DNA from 3 places in the Paraburkholderia sp. BL6669N2 genome. Region 3 is predicted to be linked to each of the others. Evidence: predicted binding sites of a transcription regulator. Region 3 holds the regulator's gene; each other region holds the start of a gene.
The links. The regulator LexA, encoded in region 3, represses DNA repair genes until DNA is damaged. The targets are predictions, from matches to a motif close to ACTGTATNNNNATACAGT.

Region 1: recA (recombinase RecA) is a predicted target of LexA. The motif match lies at 3,082-3,099, and genes of this name have one in related genera.
Region 2: B0G80_RS31595 (VRR-NUC domain-containing protein) is a predicted target of LexA. The motif match lies at 2,862-2,879, and genes of this name have one in related genera.

What each region holds. Positions count from the first base shown of each region.
Region 1 covers NZ_QUNA01000001.1:2,826,657-2,834,774, forward strand. The annotation lists gene sucC (ADP-forming succinate--CoA ligase subunit beta) at 1-323, opposite strand, end outside; gene B0G80_RS12775 (DUF2889 domain-containing protein) at 320-1,060, opposite strand; gene recX (recombination regulator RecX) at 1,210-1,917, opposite strand; gene recA (recombinase RecA) at 1,925-3,001, opposite strand; gene B0G80_RS12790 (response regulator transcription factor) at 3,235-4,017, shown strand; gene B0G80_RS12795 (sensor histidine kinase) at 4,027-5,574, shown strand; gene B0G80_RS12800 (MFS transporter) at 5,793-7,451, shown strand; tRNA gene B0G80_RS12805 (tRNA-Met) at 7,541-7,617, shown strand; gene B0G80_RS12810 (hypothetical protein) at 7,712-8,062, shown strand.
Region 2 covers NZ_QUNA01000002.1:2,032,248-2,040,365, forward strand. The annotation lists gene B0G80_RS31590 (ATP-dependent DNA helicase) at 1-1,011, opposite strand, end outside; gene B0G80_RS31595 (VRR-NUC domain-containing protein) at 1,008-2,846, opposite strand; gene B0G80_RS31600 (LUD domain-containing protein) at 3,108-3,695, opposite strand; gene B0G80_RS31605 (lactate utilization protein B) at 3,682-5,076, opposite strand; gene B0G80_RS31610 ((Fe-S)-binding protein) at 5,073-5,816, opposite strand; gene B0G80_RS31615 (FadR/GntR family transcriptional regulator) at 6,133-6,879, opposite strand; gene B0G80_RS31620 (S10 family peptidase) at 7,061-8,118, opposite strand, start outside.
Region 3 covers NZ_QUNA01000001.1:465,225-473,342, reverse strand. The annotation lists gene B0G80_RS02130 (sulfate/molybdate ABC transporter ATP-binding protein) at 1-537, opposite strand, end outside; gene cysW (sulfate ABC transporter permease subunit CysW) at 537-1,592, opposite strand; gene cysT (sulfate ABC transporter permease subunit CysT) at 1,589-2,491, opposite strand; gene B0G80_RS02115 (sulfate ABC transporter substrate-binding protein) at 2,651-3,691, opposite strand; gene lexA (transcriptional repressor LexA) at 4,006-4,656, shown strand; gene B0G80_RS02105 (hypothetical protein) at 4,762-5,106, shown strand; gene B0G80_RS02100 (DUF2939 domain-containing protein) at 5,208-5,870, shown strand; gene B0G80_RS02095 (universal stress protein) at 6,046-6,510, opposite strand; gene nodI (nodulation factor ABC transporter ATP-binding protein NodI) at 6,799-7,713, shown strand; gene B0G80_RS02085 (ABC transporter permease) at 7,808-8,118, shown strand, end outside.

The DNA.
Region 1 (8,118 bases), 2.4 Mb from region 3:
AGTTCCTTCTTGATGTCAGCGCCTTCTTCGATCAGCAGACGATTCACCTTCTGGCCTTCCGGACCGGTCTGGTGCGTGACGAGCTGCATGCCGAGGATCTGTTCCGAGTACTCGCGAACCTGATCCAGCGACTTGGCGACCTTCACGCCGCCGCCCTTGCCACGGCCACCCGCGTGGATCTGAGCCTTCACGACCCATACCGGGCCGCCGAGCTCTTCCGCGGCCTTGACCGCATCATCCACCGAGAAGACCGGCTTGCCGCGCGGTACCGCGACGCCGAATTTCCGCAGGATTTCCTTACCCTGGTACTCGTGAATCTTCATGCGTGATTCCCTTCAGTCTGAGAGTTGGATTGAACTTCGTTTCCGCTGCCGTCGTTCATGCCGGACGCGTTGCCGCCCTCGCCTGTCTGGCGGACTGCCCCGTCGCCTGACGATGCCGCGCGATCCGCTGTATACGGAGCGCGGCCATACCAGCGCGGATAAAACTGCTGCACCGCCTCGCCGTCGAAACGCAGCGCGTGGCAGCGTCCCAGCTGGAATGGCGGTTTATCGTTGGAATGCTCGCCTGTGCTGTTAGACGATCCGTCTCCTGAACCTGCGTTCGCGCCCGGCGCACTGTCACCGGTATTCCACACTTCGCCCGCGAACGCCTGAATCGCGGCGGTCGGCAGCATTGCGCACAGCTCGGTGAGATGCGTGCAACCCGCCGTGCCACCGAGCACACGGGCAGACTCGCGACGGAAGTTTTGACGGAGATTGAGCCCGATGAGGGCACGGTAGGCGGGATTGCTGGCTTGGCACAAACCAGGATAGGGCACCCAGTCGGACGACGCCTCGGCGTCGACGACATTGAGCTTGCGATCGATGGTGATGCGAAGCCAGAGTTCATGGATCGGCTGACCCTTGGGCCGGACGCCCGACGCAAGCACTACGTCGCGCGGTTTTTCGTCAGTCAAGCACGCTTCCACATCCCACAGGCCATCGGCTCGCTCATAGGCTTCCGCTCTGATTGCGCGACGATGGCGCAACTGACGGGACACGGGCGGGGAGAGCGGCATGCGGGAGGAAAGGCCGGATTGGAAAACCCACGAATTTTAGCATACTGGGTATTTGGGACAGGTCCGATTGCGCACGGCCGTGCCGTGCGCGGCTGGGAGCGGAACGTGCCACCCCAAAGGCTTTTGCGTGCGAACGATGGACGACGCGACTACTCGCCGCTCCACTCCTCGTCCATTCCCTTGAGGATTTTGCCGATCGTGGCGCCCGAAAATCCGCGCGATGCCAGAAAGCGCTGCTGTTTCGCCCGTTCGGCGGGCGTTTCGGGAAGCCGGCCGAACTTCTTTTGCCAGACGGCATGGGCACGGGCGAGTTCGGTTTCGCGCAATTGCGCGCTGGCCTCTTCGACGAGCGTCTGGTCGACCGAATGCTGCTTCAATTCGCCAACGATCCGGCTCGCGCCCAATCGTGACGAGCGGCGATGAATCAGGCTTTCGGCAAAGCGCGAGTCGGACAGCCAGTTTTCGGCTTCCAGCGAGTCGAGCACGGTGTCGAGAGAATCGGTTTCCTCGACGAATGGCTTCAGCTTGCGCGCCAGTTCGGTGCGGCTGTATTCGCGGCGGGATAGATAGCCGAGCGCGCGGCCTTTTAAAGACCGTGCCGGACGTTTGGACTGTTTGGCTTCGTCTTGCCCGGGTTTCGCCTCGCCTGGGACGCGACGTGAGCGGGTGTAGGTGGTCTCGGAGGGATCCGAGCCTACGGGCGGCGGGGATTCAAACTGCGCGCGCTGCGGATTGCGGCCCGCAGCGCGGTCGTGTGCGTCGAACGATTCGAATGGATCGAACGACTCGTCGTCTTCATCACGCGGGCCGTCCGCGTGGCGTCCGGAATCGGACAACGGCCGGCCCTTGCGTATCACGTGATGGTTACTCTTCTTCGTCCGCGACTTCAGCGGCTGCGCCGGTCACGGCTTCAGCCATGGCATTCACGCCCAGCGATTCGCGGATACGATTTTCGATTTCACGAGCGATATCCGGATTTTCGCGCAGGAATTCACGCGCGTTGTCCTTGCCCTGACCGATACGTTCGCCGCTGTAGCTGTACCACGCGCCGGCCTTGTCGACGATCTTGGCTTGCACGCCCAGGTCGATGATTTCGCCCTGACGTGAAATGCCTTCGCCGTACAGAATGTCGAAAATCGCTTCGCGGAACGGCGGCGCTACCTTGTTTTTCACCACCTTCACGCGCGTTTCGTTGCCGATCACTTCGTCGTTCTTCTTGATCGAACCGATACGGCGAATGTCCAGACGCACCGACGCGTAGAACTTCAGCGCGTTACCACCCGTGGTGGTTTCCGGATTGCCGAACATCACGCCGATCTTCATGCGGATCTGGTTGATGAAGATCACGAGGCAGTTCGTGCGCTTGATCGTGCCGGTGAGCTTGCGCAACGCCTGCGACATGAGACGCGCTTGCAGACCCGGCAGCGAGTCGCCCATTTCGCCTTCGATTTCAGCCTTCGGCACGAGCGCCGCGACCGAGTCGATCACGATCATGTCGATCGAACCCGAGCGTACCAGCGCGTCGGCGATTTCGAGCGCCTGTTCGCCGGTGTCCGGCTGCGAAACCAGCAGTTCGTTCACGTTCACGCCGAGCTTGCCCGCGTACTGGATATCCAGCGCGTGTTCCGCGTCGATAAACGCTGCCGTGCCGCCGAGTTTCTGCATTTCGGCGACGACCTGCAAAGTCAGGGTGGTTTTACCGGACGATTCCGGGCCATAAATTTCGACCACACGGCCACGCGGCAAACCGCCGACGCCCAACGCGATGTCGAGGCCGAGCGATCCGGTTGAGACCACCTGGATATCTTCGACCGCCTCACCTGCGCCGAGCCGCATGACCGACCCTTTGCCGAACTGCTTTTCGATCTGTGCGAGTGCGGCAGCGAGTGCCTTGCTCTTTTCAGCCGTCAGTCCAGCCGAGCCTTTCTTGCTTTCTTCCATGAATCGTCCTTTGCTATGATGAACGGCGTCTGAGGCGGATGTGCAGCCCACTTTGAAAGGACAGCACACGAAACTCAGACACTGTATAAAAAAACAGTAGTTTTGGCAAGCACGATTCTCATGCGAACGCGCATTTTTACCGTCGCGCTGCCCAACTACCCACAATAATTTTCGGAGACCGCTGTGCGCCGGGGGGACACCCCGCGGTGCCGGCAAGGCCAGGCTGGCGCACCATGCGAATTCTGATTGCCGAAGACGACAGCATACTCGCGGACGGTCTGGTTCGATCACTCCGCCAATCGGCCTATGCCGTCGATCACGTAAAGAGCGGCGTCGAGGCCGATACCGCGCTGTCGATGCAATCTTTCGACCTGCTGATTCTCGATCTGGGCCTGCCGCGCATGTCCGGCCTCGAGGTGTTGCGGCGCTTGCGCGCGCGCAATTCCACCCTGCCGGTGCTGATTCTGACCGCCGCGGACAGCGTCGACGAGCGCGTCAAGGGCCTCGACTTCGGCGCCGACGACTACATGGCCAAGCCCTTCGCGCTGAACGAACTCGAGGCACGCGTGCGCGCCCTGACGCGGCGCGGCGCCGGCGGCGGCCCGACGGTCGTGCGGCACGGCTCGCTGTCGTTCGACCAGGTCGGCCGGATCGCCTATATCAACGAGCAGGTGATCGACCTGTCGGCGCGCGAACTGGGTTTGCTCGAAGTGCTGCTGCAGCGGATCGGCCGGCTGGTTTCGAAGGAACAACTCGTCGATCATCTATGCGAATGGGGCGAAGAAGTCAGCAATAACGCGATCGAGGTCTACGTGCACCGCCTGCGCAAGAAAATCGAGCCGAGCGGCGTGCGCATCATCACCGTGCGCGGTCTGGGCTACTGTCTTGAGAAAGCCGCGTCAGCGCCGAGCGCAAGCACGAACGCGAACGCTACGACCACGCCCGCGCCCGCCGAGCCCGAACCGCCCGCCGCGCCGCCGTCCGGCGCGATGCCGGCGAGCCATCACTACAAATAGAGACCGCCCATGTCCGCACGCGCAGACCGCGCCACGGCGCACGCGGCGGACCTAGACGAGGCGCGCGACGAGCGCTACGCCAACCCGTTCGCCCCGCCCGACGAAACCGAAGCCGCCGCCGAGGCGCGCCCGCGCTCGCTGTTCGGCGAGATTCTCGACTGGATGCTGGCGCCGCTGCTGCTGCTTTGGCCGATGAGTCTCGCGGTCACCTATCTGGTCGCGAAGTCGATCGCGAACGGCCCGTTCGACCGCGCGCTGGAAACGGACGCCTACGTGCTGGCCCGCCAGATTCATCCGGTGAACGGCGTGGCGGAACTGACGCTGCCCGACTCCACGCGCGACTTTCTGCGCGCGGACAATGTGGACAGTGTGTTCTATCAGGTGCTCGGCACGCGCGGCGAACTGGTGGGCGGCGAGCGCGACATGCCGCTGCCGCACGAGGAAGACCGCCCGCAGCCCGGTCTCGTCGAATTTCGTGACGATGTGCTGCGCGGCAACGATATCCGCGTCGCCTACACAACCGTGGAGTTTCCGCAGACGCCCGGCGCGCAACCCGTGCTGGTGCAGGTCGCTGAAACGCTCGACAAACGCAGCCAGCTCGCCAACGACATCATCAAAGGCGTGATCCTGCCGCAGTTCGTGATTCTGCCGCTCGCGATCCTGCTGGTCTGGTTCGGGCTCTCGCGCGGGCTCGCGCCGCTGCACGCGCTGCAGGCGCATATCCGCGCGCGCCGCCCGGACGACCTGTCGCCGCTCGAGGCGCGTCGCGCGCCGCCGGAAATCGAGCCGCTCGTGACCTCGTTCAACGATCTGCTGACGCGTCTCGAACAGAACATGGAGCTGCAAAAGCGCTTTATCGCCGACGCCGCGCATCAGATGAAGACCCCGCTTGCCGGCTTGCGCACGCAGGCCGAGCTGGCGCTGCGTCAGGACGCCTCCGCGGAGGTGCATCGCTCGCTCGAGCAGATCGCCACCAGCTCGGAGCATGCCGCGCGGCTCGTCACGCAACTGCTGGCGCTGGCGCGCGCGGAGAACCGCATGTCGGGTCAGATTTTCACACCGGTCGAAGTGACGGAGGTCGCGCGCAGCGCAGTGCGCGACTGGGTTCAGGCCGCGCTCGCCAAGCAGATGGATCTGGGCTACGAAGCGCCTGAAGAACCGGTCGAAGTGAACGGCAATCCGGTCATGTTGCGCGAAATGCTTTCGAATCTGATCGACAACGCGATCCGCTATACGCCGCCGGGCGGCCGCATCACCGTCAGAGTGCGGCACGACGCGGCGGCGCGGCTCGTGCATCTGGAAGTCGAGGATACCGGCCTCGGCATTCCGGTCGCCGAGCGTTCGCGTGTGATCGAGCGCTTCTACCGGATTCTCGGCCGCGAAGGCGACGGCAGCGGCCTCGGACTCGCGATCGTCCGCGAGATCGCGACCATGCACGGCGGCGAGCTGACGATCGACGACAACGTCTATCAAACTTCGCCGCGGCTTGCCGGCACGCTCGTACGTGTCAGTTTGCATGTGCACGAACGGGCCGGGACTTACCCTAACGCGACCTGAATGCGTCGATTCCCCGACTCAATATTGAGATACGTTGAGTGTAAATTGGCCCGGTTTGACGCCAGATAGGCGCGTGTTGGATGAAAACCCACAACACAGACCAGGCCTGCAAATTCACCCCGCCACGTCAGTACGCCGTAAGTTTCCACTCCAATAATCGGTTTCACGGGAACGCCGTTACCGGCGAACCGCGTGCATATCAATATTGGAGACGACATATGGCTACCGTTGGCGGGCAAATCTCGCACGTGCCGATGACGCGCGAAGAGAAGCGGGTGATCTTCGCATCGTCGCTGGGTACGGTTTTCGAGTGGTACGACTTCTATCTGGCCGGCTCGCTGGCGGCCTTCATCAGCAAGAGCTTCTTCTCCGGCGTCAATCCGACAGCCGCCTTCATCTTCACGCTGCTTAGCTTCGCGGCCGGCTTCGCGGTCCGGCCGTTCGGCGCGATCGTGTTCGGGCGGCTCGGCGATATGGTCGGGCGCAAGTACACGTTCCTCGTGACGATCGTGATCATGGGCTTGTCGACGTTCCTAGTCGGCTTCCTGCCGGGCTACGCGACGATCGGCTTTGCATCGCCCGTGATCTTCATCGCGATGCGGATGCTGCAAGGCCTCGCGCTCGGCGGCGAGTATGGCGGCGCCGCCACCTACGTGGCCGAACATGCGCCGCCGGGACGCCGCGGCTTCTACACGGCATGGATCCAGACCACCGCCACGCTCGGCCTGTTCCTGTCGCTGCTGGTGATTCTCGGCGTACGTACGGCAATGGGTGAGGATGCGTTCGGCGCCTGGGGCTGGCGCATTCCGTTCATCGTCTCGATCCTTCTGCTGGCCGTGTCGGTGTGGATTCGTCTGCAACTGCACGAATCGCCGGTGTTCGAGCGCATCAAGTCCGAAGGCAAGATCTCCAAGGCGCCGCTGACCGAAGCCTTCGGCCAGTGGAAGAACCTGAAGATCGTGATTCTCGCGCTGATCGGCCTCACCGCCGGCCAGGCCGTGGTTTGGTACACGGGCCAGTTCTACACGCTGTTCTTCCTGACGCAGACGCTGAAAGTGGATGGCAGCAGCGCCAACATCATGATCGCGATCGCGCTCCTGATCGGCACGCCGTTCTTCCTGTTCTTCGGCTCGCTGTCGGATCGTATCGGCCGCAAGCCGATCATCATGGCCGGCCTGCTGATCGCCGCGTGCACGTACTTCCCGCTGTTCAAGGCGCTCGCGCATTACACCAACCCGGCACTGGAAGCGGCGACCGCGAAGGCGCCGATCGTCGTGATCGCGAATCCGGACGAGTGCTCGTTCCAGTTCAACCCGGTCGGCACCGCGAAGTTCACGAGTTCCTGCGACATCGCCAAGAGCGCGCTCTCGAAGGCCGGTTTGAACTACGAGAACGTCGCCGCGCCGGCGGGCACGCTGGCGGAGATCAAGGTCGGCGATACGGTGGTCAACACGTATGACGGCAAGGCCGCGGACGCCAAGGATCAAGGCAAGGTGTTCGACAAGACTCTCGCGACGACGCTGAAGACCGCCGGTTATGCGCCGAAGGCCGATCCCACGCAGATCAACTGGCCCATGACCGTGGTGATTCTGACGATCATGATGATCTACGTGACGATGGTCTACGGCCCGATCGCGGCGATGCTGGTGGAGATGTTCCCGACGCGCATCCGCTATACGTCGATGTCGCTGCCGTATCACATCGGCAATGGCTGGTTCGGTGGCTTCCTGCCGGCCACCGCCTTTGCGATCGTCGCGGCGAAGGGCAATATCTTTTCGGGGTTGTGGTATCCGATTGTGATCGCGCTCATCACCTTCGTGATCGGCATGCTGTTTGTCCGGGAAACCAAGGACTCGGATATCTACGCGAAGGATTGACGCGTCTGATGGACGTAACGGCTTCTTGAAAAAGTTGTGCACCGGGGGTTGACAGCCTCCGGTGCCGTCCGCATAATCTCGCTTCTTTCGGCGAATTAGCTCAGTTGGTTAGAGCGACGGAATCATAATCCGCAGGTCCGGGGTTCGAGTCCCTGATTCGCCACCAGTTGCAAGAAAAAGCCGCTGATCCGCAAGGTTCAGCGGCTTTTTTGTTTTGGCTTTCCGAACTGCAACTACAGCAACTTCAAGGAGGTTTCTTGATGACGTTCCGCACCGCCGCGCTTGCCGCGGCTACCGCTTCCATCGCTTTGCTCAGCGGCACGGCCGCCTTCGCCGCTCAGGCTCAGACACCGCCCGACAGTCAGTGGCGCACAAGCGCGACCACGCTATCCACACTGCTGCAGGACGGCTACAAGATCGTCGCTGTCATGAATGGCGGCCATGGCAGCGCTGGGTCAACCGACACGATTTTCGTCCAGCGCGATCAGAGCGCATTCAAATGTATCGACCCGCAGCAGGCCGACGCAAAAACGAGAACGTCCGTCGCGCCGCCGGCATGTTTCGAACTGGTGCCGCCGTCGGGAGCGTCGGGGACGCCCGAGTCGAAGTAACCGGCACGGCAGGCCGAAGCGTGCCGTCGACCGCGCGCACGGTGCCGACCTTCGGA
Region 2 (8,118 bases), on a different contig from region 3:
GGCCCAGCGCGCCAGTTCCTGCGCCAGATAGTACGGACAGACCTGGTTGGCGAGCGCCGCGTCGCGCACCGCCGCGCGGTCGAGGCGCGCACCGGCCAGCGCCGCGCTTCGGGCCGCGTCGAGCCGGTCGTAGAAGCCGCGCGCGAGCGGACAGGATTCGCCGTTGCAGGCTTTGTCGGGATGCTCGCAGGCTTTGTCGCGCGCGACCAGTTCGAGGGTTCTCAACGGCAGACGCGTGGCGCCTTGATGGAGGGTTTCGATCGCGTCCAATGCCAGCGCGCGGCCCGGCGTCTTGGCGGTCAGAAAGAATATCCGCTCGATCTGGTCCGAAGCGCACGCCTTGAGCAAGGGGAAAATCGTCGCGAGCGTTTTGCCGATGCCGGTCGGCGCCTGCGCCATCAAAGGCTTGCCGTCACGCGCCGCGCGATACACCGACACCGCCAGCTCGCGCTGCCCACTGCGAAACTGCCCGTGCGGAAACTGCAGCGCGCCGAGCGCCGCGTTGCGCGCGGCCCGATGCGCTTCTTCCTGCACCGCCCAATCGAGAAACCGCTCGCATTGTTCGACGAAGAAAATCTCCAGGTCGAGCGCCGTATGCGTTTGCGTCAGCAGCACCTCTTTCTGCGTGCCGATATCGAAGTACACCAACGCTACGGTCAGCTCCGTGAGCTCCCGCGTCCGGCACAGCAGATGACCGTAGACGAGCGCCTGCGCCCAGTGCAGCGTGCGGTGATTGGCCGGCATGCGTTCGAGATCGCCGCGATGGGTTTTGACCTCTTCCACGCGGTTCGCGACGGGATCGTAGCCGTCGGCGCGCCCGCGCACGGTCAGATTGCGGTGCGTGCCGGTCAGCGTGATTTCGGTTTCGTAGCCGCTCGCGCGCCGGCCGGCGACGGTCACGTGGCCCGCCATGCCTTCGAGCGAGGTCGGCGCCGGCGTGAAGCGCAGATCCAGATCGCCACGCCGCGCCGTGAACTCGCACATCGCCCGCACGGCGACCACGTAGGTCATGCGCGGGCCTCGCTGGTGGGGCTGATGATGGCTTGTGTGGAGGCCTCGATAGTGGCTTTTGTGGCGGCCTCAGAGAAAGCCTTGGCGGTAGCGTTGGCGGCAATTTCAGCCGCGCCACCTTCGGCAACGACCTCTTCATCGGCCCAGCGCACGTCGAGCACGCGCACCGGCATGCCGTGCTGCGCGCAGTATGCGAGCCAGCGAATCTGGTTGTCCTGCAAGCGGTCGCCCGGGCCCTTCACTTCGATCAACTCATAGCGACGTTCGGCCGGCCAGAAGCGGATCAGGTCCGGCAAACCGGACCGATTGCCGCGCACGTCGCGCAGCAAGCGTTCGAACCACAGCTTCAGATGCGCGGCCGGCAGACAGTCGAGCGCCAATGCAACGAGTTCCGGCGTAAGCAGCCCCCAGAACACGAACGGCGATTGCAGCCCCGCCTTGCCATGCAGATGCCGCACAATCGTCTCGCGGTAGGCACCGCTATCGAGTTGTTCGAGACACGCGGCGAACAGCTCTGCGCGGCGCGCATGAAAATCCGGCGCGTGCAGATCGGCCGGACCGCGCTGGAACGGATGAAAAAACGCGCCGGGCAACGCCGCGAAAACCGGCTCCCAGCACAACAACCCAAACAGCGAATTGATCAGCGCGTTCTCGACGTAGTGCACCGGCGCGGTCTCGCATGTCAAGTGATCGCGGGTGACGTATTCGACCGGCATCGGCGCCTCGGGTCGCGGCAGCACGAGCGTGCTGCGCTCGACCGGGCGAGCGGCAGACACGCGCGCGACCGGTTCGCCGCGCTTGCGCTGCAAACGCGGCAGCATGCGCGCGACGCGTTGCGCCTCTTCTTCGCTCTCCGGCGCGGCGGCGGCTTGCGAGGCCAGCGCGAAAGCATCGTCGAAACGCTCGCTGCGTTCGAGCACGCGCATGCGCCGATGACGCGCGCCGGGCCACGCGCAACGCTCATAAACGGCCAGCGCGGCCGCCCAGTTCTGCCGACGCTCGCACAGGTAGCCGATGCGGAACAACAGTTTCGCGCGCCGCGTTTCAAGCCAGGGGTTGGCCGTTTCAATGGCGGCGACAGTCGCGACGATCTCTTCGACTGCGAGCGCTTCCGTTTCGCCACTAGGTAGCCATTCGAGTGCTTCACGGCATGCGTGCAACGAGAGATAGACGTCGACATCCGCGCGCTGCTGGAACGCGCGCGACGACGGCGCGAACGCCACTTTCTCGTACTGGAACACGCCGAGGTCGGCGAGCACGAACTCCGACCACTCCTGCTGCAAATTGCCGAAGAACATCAACCGCAAGCGTTCGCAAAGCGGCGCGATCGCCACGTGAAAAACGCGGTCCCCCGTTCGGCTATGCCATGCCGAAAGCGGACGCGCCGTGGCGTCTTGCTCGTCGCTTTCGCTTGCGTAAAACGGGCGCAGTGTTTCCAGCAGATCCGGCTTGCGCAGGCTCCTTGCGCCCGGAATCATCGCGATGGCGTCTGAGAAAATCTCCATCAACTCGGCACGCGTGGTGAGTGCGAACAATTCGTCGAGCGTGAGTCCCGGTTCGGTGTCGACCCAGCCGAGCGCCGCAATTGGCGCCGCTGCCTGCAACGGGCAGCCGATCTCGTCGTAAGACAGGCGGCTCGCGCGGAACAGCGTGCCTTTGCGCATGAGCATGCGAACCAGTAGCGCGCGCGATGACTGCGGCAACGCGGCGAACTCGCGCAGAAACGCTTGCTCGTGCGCGTCGAACAGATCGTCGTAACGCTGCGCGAGCCACGCCAGGGCGCGCTCGAAGTTCAGCAGATAGTAGAGGGCGTAGGGAGAGACGGGTGTCGCCACGGCACTTTCATGAAACCTGTATGTTTATACAGTGATGATAGCAAACTCCGTGGCCGGCCCGGCCACACGGCCTTGAGGCGACATCCTAGCGGGGCTTGAACGTACCGCCATGCGAATCCGTCCGCGCGCCGCTTTACCCTCGCGTGCTCCGCAACGGCGACGAAGTATCGGAGATGCCGGAGTTCCATGTCAGCAGAGTGGCAGGCTTATCGAACGGGATGCCGCATTGTGTCATTCGATCGTGCCGCCGCTACTGCATTTTCATTGCGCCGCCAGCCACACCACCGTCAACGAACGCACGCCTTGCGCGCCGCGAATCAGCACGCCTTCGATATCCGCCGTCGCCGAAGGTCCGGTGACGAGCGCCGCATAGCGGGCATCGCGGAAATCATCGCGCCGGTACACGTCCTGCAAGCCGTCGATCAGTTGCGCCGGGTCGAGCAGCACGACCAGATGCTGCACGATGTAGCCCAGCGCGTTGACCACATACTCGCGCTCGCTGAACCACACCGAGCCGGTCTCAGCGACGCCGAAGCGCGCCCGCACGACGCCCACGTCGATATCCTGTAGCGAAGCGGGTTCCGTGTCGGCGGTGAGCGGGCGCGTGCCCGACACTTCCGCGGTCGCCGAAGCCACCGACGCCTCAGCGCCGAAGCGCTCGCGAATCAATCCGCTCACCTCGGCAGCAGACGTGGCTTCGACGCAGGTGCCGCCCATTGCCTGCAAGGCCGCCGTGAAGCGCGCGCGCAGATCGCCGCCCGCTGCGTCGAAGAGCGGCACTTCAGGCCGTGGCCGCGCCGGTGGCTGTGCCTGCCGCACCTTGTCCAGAAAAGCCTCACGCGTTGCCATTGCCGCCTCCACGATTCTTCTTGTACCAGGCGTGGAAGGTCAGCTTTGGCGCCTCCGGCAACTCGCGTTGCTTGCCCCAGATATTCAGCGGGTTATACAGCACGAAATTCGGCAGTCGTCGCAGCGCGCTGCCCATCGACGACACCGTCGCGCGATACAAGGTCGGGCTCGCCAGCAAACGCCCCGCCATTTTCAGCACTTCGTGCTTCACGAACGGCACTTCATGGCGCTCCGCAATCACCGTCCGCCACTTATAGATCTGCTCGTGAATATTGATCTTCACCGGACACACATTGGTGCAGCTGCCATTGAGCGTCGACGCGAACGGCAACGCGCTATAGCGCTTCAGATCGAAAGTCGGATTGATGATCGCGCCGATCGGCCCCGAGTAGGTGCCGCCGTACGACAGCCCGCCGCTGCGCCGGTACACGGGACAGGTATTCATACATGCGCCGCAGCGAATGCATTTGAGCGAATACCAGAAGTCCTCCATGGCGAGCCGCTCCGAGCGGCCGTGATCGACGAGGATGAAATGCATCTCCGTGCCCGGACGCGGCGCGCGAAAATGCGAGGTGTACTGCGTGATCGGCGAGCCGAGCGCGCTGCGCGACAACATGCGGATGAACACGCCGAGGTCGGATACTTTTGGAATCAGCTTCTCGATTCCAATCGACGCAATATGCAACGGCGGCACATTCGCCGACAGATCCGCATTGCCTTCGTTCGTACACACCACCACCGTGCCGGTCTCCGCCACCGCGAAATTGCAGCCGGTCATGCCGGCGGTCTTCTCGCGCACGAAGTACGGCCGCGTGTTCATGCGCTGGCTTTCCGCCAAGTAGTGAATGTCGCTGTTCTTCGGATCGGTGCCGATGGTGCGGCCGAACAGTTCGGCGACATCGGCGCGCAGTTTGTGCACGGCCGGCACCACCATATGGCTCGGGTCCTGATGATCGAGTTGCTGGATGCGTTCGCCCAGATCCGTTTCCATCACCGTGATGCCGCGCGGTTCGAGGTACTCGCGCATCTTGCATTCGTCGGTGAGCATCGACTTGCTTTTGACGAGCGTGGTCATGCCGCGCTCCGACATGATCTGGTGCACGAGCGCGTTGTGCTCCTCGGCGGTGGCGGCCCAATGGACGGTCACGCCGTTGGCCTCGGCGGCCGCCGCGAACTGTTCGAGATACTGCGAGAGGTTCGACAGCGTGTGTTCTTTAATACCCGACGCGAGCTCGCGCATCGTCTCCCATTCGGCAATGCCGTGCGCCTGCACGTCGCGCTTCTCGCGCAAATCCCATAGACGTTTGTCGTGAAACGCAACATGCTCTGTCTTGCCGATGAAAGCGGCCGCCGCTTTCGCGTGATCGATCCGGTTGCTCATGCGCGTGCTCCGTTGAGGACCTGCGCGATATGGATGAAGCGCGCGTCGGCTTTCATGCGTTCGGCGCAGCCTTGCTGATGCATGAGACACGACATGTCGCCTGAGACGATATATTCGGCGCCCGCGTTCAGATGATCGCGCACCTTGTCCTGCCCCATGCGCACCGACACCGGCTCTTCGGTGACGGAGAACGTGCCGCCGAAACCGCAGCATTCGTCGGGCCGCGCCGGCTTGACGAACTCGATGCCCTTCACGCCTTCGAGCAAGGCGCGCGGCTTGGAAAACGGCGTGCCCGCCACCTCCGATATCGACGCTTCCTTCAGATGCCGCAACGCGCTGCAACTGTTGTGCAATCCGACGCGATGCGGAAACTCAGCCCACGGGAATTCACGCGCACCGACCACGTCATGCAGAAACTCGACGAGTTCATAAGCGTTCGCGCGGACCTTCTTCACTTCGTCGGTTTGTTCGAGCGCGGTTAGATGCTCGCGCACGTGATGGATGCAACTCGCCGACGGCCCGACGATGTAGTCATAACCGGCAAAGTTGCGCGCGAACACGCGCTCGGTACCGGCGGCCTCGGCATGCGCGCCGCTGTTGGCCATCGGCTGGCCGCAGCAGGTTTGCTCCTGCGGATAGTCGACCTCGATGCCGAAGCGCTCGAGCAATTCGAGCGTGGCGATCCCCACTTCGGGATAGAACGCGTCGATGAAGCACGGGATGAACAGGGCGACTTTCATAGGCTCTTTGAAAGGAAAAGCAGCAGCCGGCGATTCACCTACTCTACTGCGGAATCGCGTCGGTGAACCAGTGTGGCGCTGCAGCGGCGTTGAACGATTGTCAAGGATTTCGCCGCGCTAGTCTGACTGGTAAGGTTGGTCTGACCAAGAATATAAGGAAGTTGCGAAACAGTGTCAATCGCGGGATGGCAAGCACCCCGCGTCGCGCGCAGGCATCCCCCGCGATGAAATCAGAACTGGAGCAGAGTTAAAAAGCGGGGCGTTGGAACCGCAACGACACGGCCGCCTGGCGCGCGCCCGGACGGCATGCGAGCAATCACGAAACCGCACTCGACGAAGGCTTCGCCGCATCTTCCTTGTACATCTCGCGCACGAAGGTCAGATGACGCTCGGCGGCCTTGCGCGCCTTTTGCGCGTCGCGCGCCATGACGGCGTCGTAGATGGCTTGATGCTGGCTCATCAACTGCTTTTCTATCGCGTCGTCGTAATCGATCAGCCGATGGTACTGGCGCATGCCCTCGCGAATCAGCGTATGGATGCCGTGCATCACATGCGCGAGCGCGATGTTGTGCGTAGAGTCGGCGATCGCAAGGTGAAACGCGGCGTCCAGTTCCGCGAGATTGACGCGATCCTGAGACTGCGAGCCGGCCTTCAACGCCTCGAACGCGACGCTGATCTTTTTCAGGTCGGCGGCCGTGGCGCGCTCCGCGGCATACACCGTCGAAATCGATTCGAGCCCCTGGCGCAACTCCAGAATATCGGCACTGGTGCGCGGATTCTGCAGCAGCAGCTCGGCGAGCGGCTTGGAGATGATCGGCGCCGTGACATCGACGACCGTAAAACCGCCCCGCCCCGATGTCTCGATGTAGCCGTCCGCTTCAAGCCGAATCAGCGCTTCCCGCAACGACGGCCGCGACACGCCGAGCTGCGTCGCCAGATCGCGTTCAGCCGGCAAGCGGTCGCCGGGCATCAGCGTGCCGTCCGAGATCAGTTGCTTGATCTGATCGGACACCACGTCGGACAGCCGTTTGCGCGTGAAGGCCTGGATCGGGAGAAATGGCATGGGCAGCGGTGAGTAAAGCCGGTTGAGCGAGCGGTTTTCAGGCCGTGGAGAGTGTCCAGGCACGATGCGTTGCGACGTTGCAGTCGCGCTTGAACGTTGCAGCGAATTATACCGTTCAACGGAACACGCCGAATCCGGTTGGCACGCGAGCCCGTCGGCGTAGCGAGTGGTCGGGAACCCGCTAGCGCGCACCCGCCGCGTAGAAAACCGCCAGATCGCGCCGGAGCGTGTGCAAGGCCGCGTCGTCGAGATAGATCATGTGACCGGTCGGATAGTAGGCGATTCGCACATTGGCGCGCAGGGGCCCGTCCAAGCCCAGATGCGCGAGCGCATATTCGGTCGCGTAAAACGGCGTGGCCAGATCGAAATAGCCGTTCACCGACATCACGCGCAACTGCGGATTCTGCCGCATCGCTTCAGCCAGATCGCCGGCCGCATACGGTACGGGCAAACGCTCGCCCCACCATTCGCGGTGCTTCCAGTCCCATTGCGTCAACGCTTCATCGTTGAAGACGCGGTAGCGATCGGCCGGCGTGAAGTGCAGGTCCTGAGCAAAATGCTGGTGCAGCGCCGCGTCGAAAGCACTCGACACGCTGCTCACCGAGGCGTCGTAGTCGGGGCGATCCGACACGCTGTCGAAGTCGATGCCTTCAAAACGCGCATCGTAACGGCCGACACTGCGCGCCTGATCGCGCAGCAATTCACTGCGATAACGCGACGGATAGAGACGCAGGCGGCTGCGCTTCACATAGGCGACATCAAGGCCGGTGAATTGCGCGACGCGCGCGGCGATCGCGTCGCGCTCGGCGTCGGGCAGCGCATCGCCTTGTGCGAGGGCTTGCGCATACGGGCCGCGTGCGAACGCGCGGGCTTCGTCGAGGAAAGCCGGCAGACTGGCCGGCTTCGGCACGATCTTGCCGTGATACCAGGCGATCGCCGCGAAGCTCGGCAGATAGCTTTCGCTTTTGAAATCCGAACCCGCCGAAAACGCGGCCGAATCGAGCACCGACGACATCAGGATCACGCCGTTAAGCGCGATATTGTTCTGCCCCAACTGATACGCGAGCATCGCGGCGCGCGCGGTCCCATACGATTCGCCGAGCAGATACTTCGGCGAATTCCAGCGCTGGTTCACCGTCAGATAGCGGTCGATGAATTGCGAGAACGCATCCACATCCTTGTCGACGCCCCAGAAGTCTTTGCCCGTGCCATGACCCACGACGCGCGACAAGCCCGCAC
Region 3 (8,118 bases):
CAGCCAGCTGCGCAGTTCCTTGCGCACCTTCGCATCCAGTGCGCCGAACGGTTCGTCGAGCAGCAGCACTTTCGGTTCGACGGCCAACGCGCGCGCGAGCGCGATACGTTGTCGCTGGCCACCCGACAGTTCCGACGGATAGCGTTGCGCGAGCCAGTCGAGCTGCACGAGCTTGAGCAGTTCATGCACCTTCTCGCGGATCACCGCTTCCGAGGGACGCTCCTTGCGCGGCTTCACGCGCAAGCCGAAGGCCACGTTCTCGAACACCGTCATATGGCGGAACAGCGCGTAATGCTGGAACACGAAGCCCACTTCCCGCTCGCGCGCGCCGACCGTCGCCACGTCCTGGCCTTGCAGCACGACCTGGCCGCCGTCGGCGTATTCGAGTCCCGCAATCACGCGCAGCAAGGTCGTCTTGCCACAACCCGACGGCCCGAGCAGCGCAACCAGTTCGCCCGGCGGAAAGTCGAGCGAGACATTATCGAGCGCGACGAAATCGCCGAAGCGCTTCTGCAGGTTACGAACGGTGATACCCATTACAGCTCTCCTTGCTTGAGCGGGTGTTGCTGCGGTGCATGCGTTGCTTGCGTTGTGTGTGACGTGCTTGTTGCGGGTGTTGCGGGTGTTGCGCTTGTTGCATTGGCCGCAGGCGTAACGGGACCTGCGTATGCGGGCACATCGCGCGCGGCCGACAGTTCCGCCGACATATGGCGCTCGGCGAGCAGCTTCAGGCCGAGCGTCACGAGTGCGAGCAGAGCCAGCACCGACGCCACGGCGAACGCCGCCGAGAAGTTGTATTCGTTGTAGAGGATTTCGACGTGCAGCGGCATCGTGTCGGTCTGGCCGCGAATATGGCCCGACACCACCGACACCGCGCCGAACTCGCCCATCGCCCGCGCGTTACACAGAATCACGCCGTACAGCAGGCCCCATTTGACGTTGGGCAGCGTGACGCGGCGGAAGATCTGCCAGCCCGACGCGCCGAGCACGTGCGCGGCTTCTTCTTCGTCGTTGCCTTGCGCCTGCATCAACGGAATCAGTTCGCGCGCGACGAACGGGAACGTGACGAAGATCGTTGCCATCACGATGCCCGGCACCGCGAAAATGATCTGCACGTTGTGGTCCTGCAGCCACGGGCCGAACCAGCCCTGCGCGCCGAACATCAACACATAGATCAAGCCCGAGATCACCGGCGACACCGAGAACGGCAGATCGATCAGCGTGGTCAGCAGCGCCTTGCCGCGGAACTCGAACTTGGCGATACACCACGAAGCCACGAGGCCGAACACGAGGTTCAGCGGCACCGCGATCGCGGCGGTGATCACCGTGAGCTTGATCGCCGAGAGCGCGTCCGGATCGGCGAGCGATTCCAGATAGAAGCCGAGCCCCTTGTTCAACGCCTGATAGAACACGGCGGCGAGCGGCACGACGAGAAACAGCGCGAGAAACAGCAGCGCGACGGCAGTCAGAATCCAGCGCACGACAGGCGGTTCGGTGACCGGATCGGGCCGGCGTGCGACGTTCAGCGGCGCGCGCGGCGCCACGGCCACGGTTGCGGCAGTACCTGCATTCTTCACGGAATCGCGGCTCATTGCGCACCTCCGCCGACACCGATCGCCGCGACACTCGCGGCAGCAGGCGCCGGGCCCGCGCCCCCACGACTCGTGCGGCGCTGCAGATACCACTGCAAGGTATTGATAAAGAGCAGCATCAGGAACGACACGACCAGCATCACGACCGCGATCGCAGTCGCACCCGCATAATCGTATTGCTCGAGCTTGGTGATAATGAGGAGCGACGTGATTTCCGATTTCATCGGCACGTTGCCGGCGATGAAAATCACCGAGCCGTATTCGCCGAGGGCGCGCGCGAATGCCAGCGCGAAGCCCGTCAGCAGAGCCGGAAACACCGCCGGCAACACCACGCGGCGAAACGTCAGCCAGCGCGATGCGCCGAGGCACGCCGCCGCTTCTTCCTGTTCGCGTTCGAACTCTTCGAGCACCGGCTGCACCGTGCGCACCACGAACGGCAAACCGATGAAGGTCAGCGCGACCAGCACGCCCGCCGGCGTGAACGCGATCTTCAGGCCGAGCGGTTCGAGGAACTGCCCAATCCAGCCGTTGCCCGCGTACACGGCGGCGAGCGAAATACCCGCGACCGAGGTGGGCAGCGCGAACGGCAGATCGACCACGGCATCGACAATGCGCTTGAACGGAAACGTGTAGCGCACCAGCACCCACGCCACCAGAAAGCCGAACACCGCATTGATCAGCGCGCCGCCGAGCGCGGAAAAGAAGGTGAGCCGATACGACGCGAGCACGCGCGGCGAGCTCACCGCGCGCACGAACTGGCTCCAGTCGAGCGTGGCGGTCTTAAGAAAGGTCGCCGCAAGCGGAATCAGCACCACGAGGCTCAGATAAGCCACCGTGATGCCGAGTGTCAGGCCAAAGCCGGGCAACGCGCTCGGTTTTCGGAAGGTCAACGTCGTCATGCTCGTTACTCGTTCAGGTTGATGCTCGTATTGCCGGCCGCCGGGCCCTGGCGGCCAAAAGCGCGCCCCATGGGGCGCGCTCGGGAGTGACGCGTCGCCGCGTCGTGCTGCCTATGTCTATGCCTTTGCCTATGCCTTTGCCTGCCGGCAGCGGGCCTGTTACTGCGGCTGATAGATCGAATCGAACACGCCGCCGTCGGCAAAGTGCGTCTTCTGCGCGTTGGTCCAGCCGCCGAACGAATTGTCCACCGTGTACAGCTTCAGCTTCGGAAACTTGGCGGTCAGCTCGGCCGGCACCTTGTTCGAACGCGGACGGTAGAAGTTTTTCGCCGCGATCTCCTGGCCTTGCTCGCTATACAGGAAGTTCAGGTAAGCCTCCGCGACCTTGCGCGTGCCATGCTTGTCGACGACCTTGTCCACCACCGCGACCGGCGGCTCCGCCAGAATGCTGACCGACGGCACCACGATCTCGAACTTCTCCGGACCGAATTCCTTGAGCGACAGGAAGGCTTCGTTTTCCCATGCGATCAGCACGTCGCCAATACCGCGTTGCACGAAGCTGGTGGTCGCGCCGCGCGCGCCCGAATCCAGCACGCCGGCATTCTTGTACAGCTTGCCGACGAATTCTTTCGCCTTCTGATCATTGCCGCCCGGTTGATGCTCGGCGTACGCCCACGCCGCGAGGTAGTTCCAGCGCGCGCCGCCCGACGTCTTCGGGTTCGGCGTCACGATCGACACACCCGGCTTGATCAGATCGTCCCAGTCCTTGATGTGCTTCGGGTTGCCCTTGCGCACCAGAAACACGATCGTCGACGTGTACGGCGAGGCGTTATCCGGCAAGCGCTTCTGCCAGCCCTTGTCCAGCAAACCCTTGTTCGCCAGTGCGTCGATGTCGTAGGCGAGCGCCAGCGTCACCACGTCGGCCTGCAGACCGTCGAGCACCGAGCGCGCCTGGGCGCCCGAGCCGCCGTGCGACTGCTTGAAGGTGATCGTCTCGCCCGTCTTCGCCTTCCACTCCTTGCCGAACGCCTGGTTGACGTCCTGATACAGCTCACGCGTCGGGTCGTAGGAGACGTTCAGCAGCGTCGTATCGGCGGCGTGCGCCTGCGCCATCACACCGAGCGCGCCCGCCGCGCCCAATGCGAGCGCCGCGATCAGTTTCTTCGTCCTGCCTGCCAGCCCCGTACCTTGGTGATTCATGTCAACTTTCTCCGCGTTGTCCGCTGAAACAGCGTGTGGTGTCATTTCTTGCGTCGCGGTCACGTGCACATGAACGTCAACGGGAGGCCCAGTCTATCGAAGGGCTTTCATCATTAAAAATAATGTTTCTTCATTCTTTAATACTCAAAAGTGGTAATGACAGCTGGATAAGGCGTTGCGGCGCGAAAACGGGTGTTGAAACATCGCTTGACGACGCTGGAACGCCACCCTTCGCCCCGAACTTAAAGTAAAGCTTGAATTGCGCCGAATACTGTATAAAAATACAGTCACCTGTTCATACATACAGTGGCGCCATGACCAAACTCACCGCACGACAGCAGCAGGTTTTCGATCTGATCCGCAGGGCTATCGAACGCACCGGCTTTCCGCCCACCCGCGCGGAGATCGCCGCCGAGCTGGGTTTCAGCTCGGCCAATTCGGCAGAAGAACATCTGCGCGCACTCGCCCGCAAGGGCGTGATCGAACTCGCGGCCGGCGCGTCGCGCGGCATTCGCCTGCTGGCCGGTCCGGAAGACTCGCCGCACCAGTTCACGCTGCCGCACGCCAGCATCATGCAACTGTCGCTGCCGCTGATCGGGCGCGTTGCCGCCGGCAGCCCGATCCTCGCGCAGGAACATATCTCGCAGCACTACGCGTGCGACCCGGCGCTGTTCTCGAGCAAGCCCGATTACCTGCTGAAGGTGCGCGGGCTGTCCATGCGCGACGCGGGCATCTTCGACGGCGATCTGCTGGCGGTGCAAAAGCGCAGCGAAGCGAAAGACGGCCAGATCATCATTGCCCGGCTGGGCGACGACGTCACGGTCAAGCGCCTGAAGCGCCGGCCAAACGGGCTCGAACTGATCGCCGAGAACCCCGATTACGAAAACATCTTCGTGGAAACCGGCAGTGCGGAGTTCGCGCTGGAGGGTATCGCCGTGGGGCTGATCCGCCCCGGCGAGTTCTAACCCCGTTCTAACCCTTTTGCACGTTCGACAGAATAAAAAGCCGCGTCAATGTCGCATCGACACTGCATCAACGCCGCATCAACGTTGCATCGTCTGGAGAGTCTCATGGAACGTCTTGCCCGCCTGCTGCCCTTTCGCCAGTTCGGTCGTCTGCGTCACCTTCGCAAGCTGGTGCCCTGCTCATTGATCGAGGCGGCCACGCGCAGCACACCGTCGCTGTTCGACTCGCCCGAGGCGGCGTCGAGCTTGCCTTCGTCGTTGCCGGCGTTTGCCCGCGTGTCTTTGAATTCCGGCCTGAATACGGCCGAACCGGCGCGTCGCGCGCCGGTGCGGGTCTATCACGGGCCGTCGCGTCTCATCATGGTCGGCACGATGGACGCGGTATGCCGCATGATCGACCGCTGCATCGCCGACGAAGCCAACGTCCACGGCGCGGTGTTCGAGTCGTGATGACCCTGTCTTGAGCGGGCGGCGAGAGATTGCATTGCGTGGGATCGTTTTCGCGTGGCCGTGGTCCACGTTAGATCACACCTGATGGAGAGTCCCACTCGATGGCAGTTCCGAAACATACCCGACGCGGCAGCAGAGGCGGCGCCACAAAGCCGCTGATCGTCACGCTAATCGTGATCGTGGTGATCGCCGCACTGGGGTTTGCTTACGCGTCGCCGTACATCGCGCTGAACAATCTCAAACGCGCGGCCGATGCGCGCGACGCGCAAACGGTCAATCAGTACGTCGACTTCCCCGCGTTGCGTGAGAGCCTGAAGCAACAGGTCGCCGGCCTGCTGACACGCCGGCTTGGCGCGCACAGCAACGGCAATCCGTTGGCCGCCATTGGCGCGATGATCGGCGTCGCATTGATTGGCCCGCTCGTGGATGCCTATGCCACACCGGACGGTGTCGCGGCCTTGCTGAACGGTATGCCGCCGCGCGGCGATCCGGGTGAGCGGCCGCCCGCGCCGCCGGCCGCGAACAATCCGTCCGACGCCGCCGCGACCGCACCGGCACCGGCAGCGCCTCCTGCCGGCAACGCGGTGAATGGGAATGCCAACGCCACGCCCCCGCAACCGCCGCAGACCAGCGCGGGCTATCGAGGGCTCAACGAGTTTGTCGTCACGTACCAGCATGGCGCCGGCGACGCGCGTTACTCGGCGATCTTTCGGCGCGAAGGGATATTCACGTGGAAGCTGGCCGCGGTCAATCTGAACGAGTGATCGCGGCACGTCGGCTTTGTCTTGGCGCGGATCCCGTGATCGCGCCAATTATTTGGCGAGTCGCGGCGAGTCGCGGCGAGTCGTTCAGCGACTTCGTTATGACGTCGAGGCCACCGGGTAGTGAGGCCGGAGTACCCGGCCGCCAGCCGACCGCCCACAATGGCCGACATGCGCATCAAGCCGCCGCTTGCTGCTGCTCCCGTGCCGAAGAACACGCCACCAGAATGCTGCACGAGACACGGTCGAGCAGCGGCGTATTGCCCGCGCCCATCCACCATCGCGACAAACCCGTGCGGCAACGGTGGCCGACCACGACCAGGTCGACATGCAGTTCATTGGCGAGGGTGGCGATCTCATCGATCGGATGGCCGAATGCAAAATGCCCTTGTGCGGTGACGCCTCGCTCGGTGAGCCAGTCAACGCCTTCCTGCAGAATGTCGCGTGCGGTCTTTTCGAAACTGCCACAGGCCACGTCGGTCAGCAGGCCCGCGCTTTGCGCAATACTCGAGCGCATGTCGACGACGGACAGCAAATGGGTTTCCGCTTTCAAATCCAACGCCAGGTCGGCGCCGCAACGGAGTGCTTTGCGGCCTTCGCGCGAGCCGTCGTAGCACAGCAGGATTTTCTGGTAGCTCGCCATGATTTTTCTCCCTTCGCGCGGGACGCGCGATTCTCAATTAATCATGGTGCGCCGCAATTCAGGTTGCAAGGGATGGAAAACGCTAACTGTGCGCTGACCGCCCTCTAACCGCGCCCTAAACGGGTGCGCGAGCCGCTCGGAGGGTCTCCGCGCGCTGATGCCGCAGTGCAAGAAACCGGCTTCAGATTGTCGGGGCGAACCAACAGCGTCGCGCCGATGCCCTAGAATAGGCCGCCTTCCCCGGCCGCTCACGTCATTCACGCCCTTCCTTGGAGACTCGTTCGATCCATGCCCGAAGCCGCCATCGAATTTCATCAGGTTAAAAAAAGCTACGGCGAGAAAACGGTCGTCGATGGACTGTCGTTTCACGTCAACGCCGGCGAATGCTTCGGCCTGCTCGGCCCGAACGGAGCGGGCAAGACCACCACGTTGCGTATGCTGCTCGGCATCGCCGCGCCGGATGCGGGCACGATCCGTCTGTGCGGCGAGCCGATCCCCGGCCGCGCGCGCGTGGCACGGGCGCGCGTCGGCGTGGTGCCGCAGTTCGACAATCTCGATCCCGACTTCACGGTGCGTGAGAACCTGCTGGTGTTCGGCCGCTACTTCGGTTTGAGCGCCGCGCAATGCCGTGCGATGGTGCCGTCGCTGCTCGAATTCGCGCGGCTCGAAAGCAAGGCGGACGCGCGCGTGAGCGAGTTGTCCGGCGGCATGAAGCGGCGCCTTACGCTGGCGCGCGCGCTCGTCAACGATCCCGATGTGCTGATCATGGACGAACCGACCACCGGCCTCGATCCGCAGGCGCGGCATCTGATCTGGGAGCGGCTGCGCTCGCTGCTCGCGCGCGGCAAGACCATTCTGCTGACCACGCACTTCATGGAAGAAGCCGAACGCCTCTGCCACCGGCTGTGCGTGATCGAGGAAGGACGCAAGATCGCCGAAGGCGCGCCGAGCGCGTTGATCGCTTCCGAGATCGGTTGCGATGTGATCGAGATTTTCGGACCCGATCCGGTCGCGTTGCGCGATGAACTGGCGCCGCTCGTGGAGCGCACCGAGATCAGCGGCGAGACGCTGTTCTGCTATGTCAACGACGCGCAGCCGGTGCATGCGCGGCTCAAGCAGCGCGCGGATCTGCGCTATCTGCATCGACCGGCGAATCTGGAAGATGTGTTCCTGCGGCTCACGGGCCGCGAGATGCAGGATTGAAGCGCATCGGTCGAGACCGGCATCGCACACCACGCCCTGCAACTACAACGACGCCCTGACAGAAACCACGCACGAGACACGCACGAGACACGCAATGGACGCACGCACCTACGAAACCACCGGCGACACGCCATCCAATCAGGAAGCCTTCGCCGCCTTCCCCGCGAACGCCAGCAACTGGATCGCGGTGTGGCGCCGCAACTATCTGGTGTGGAAGAAACTCGCGATCGCCTCGATGTTCGGCAACCTGGCCGATCCGATGATCTATCTGTTCGGCCTCGGCTTCGGGCTGGGGCTGATGGTCGGCCATGTCGACGGCGTGTCGTATATCGCGTTTCTCGCGGCGGGCACGGTGGCCTCGAGCGTGATGATGTCGGCGAGTTTCGAGTCCATGTATTCGGGCTT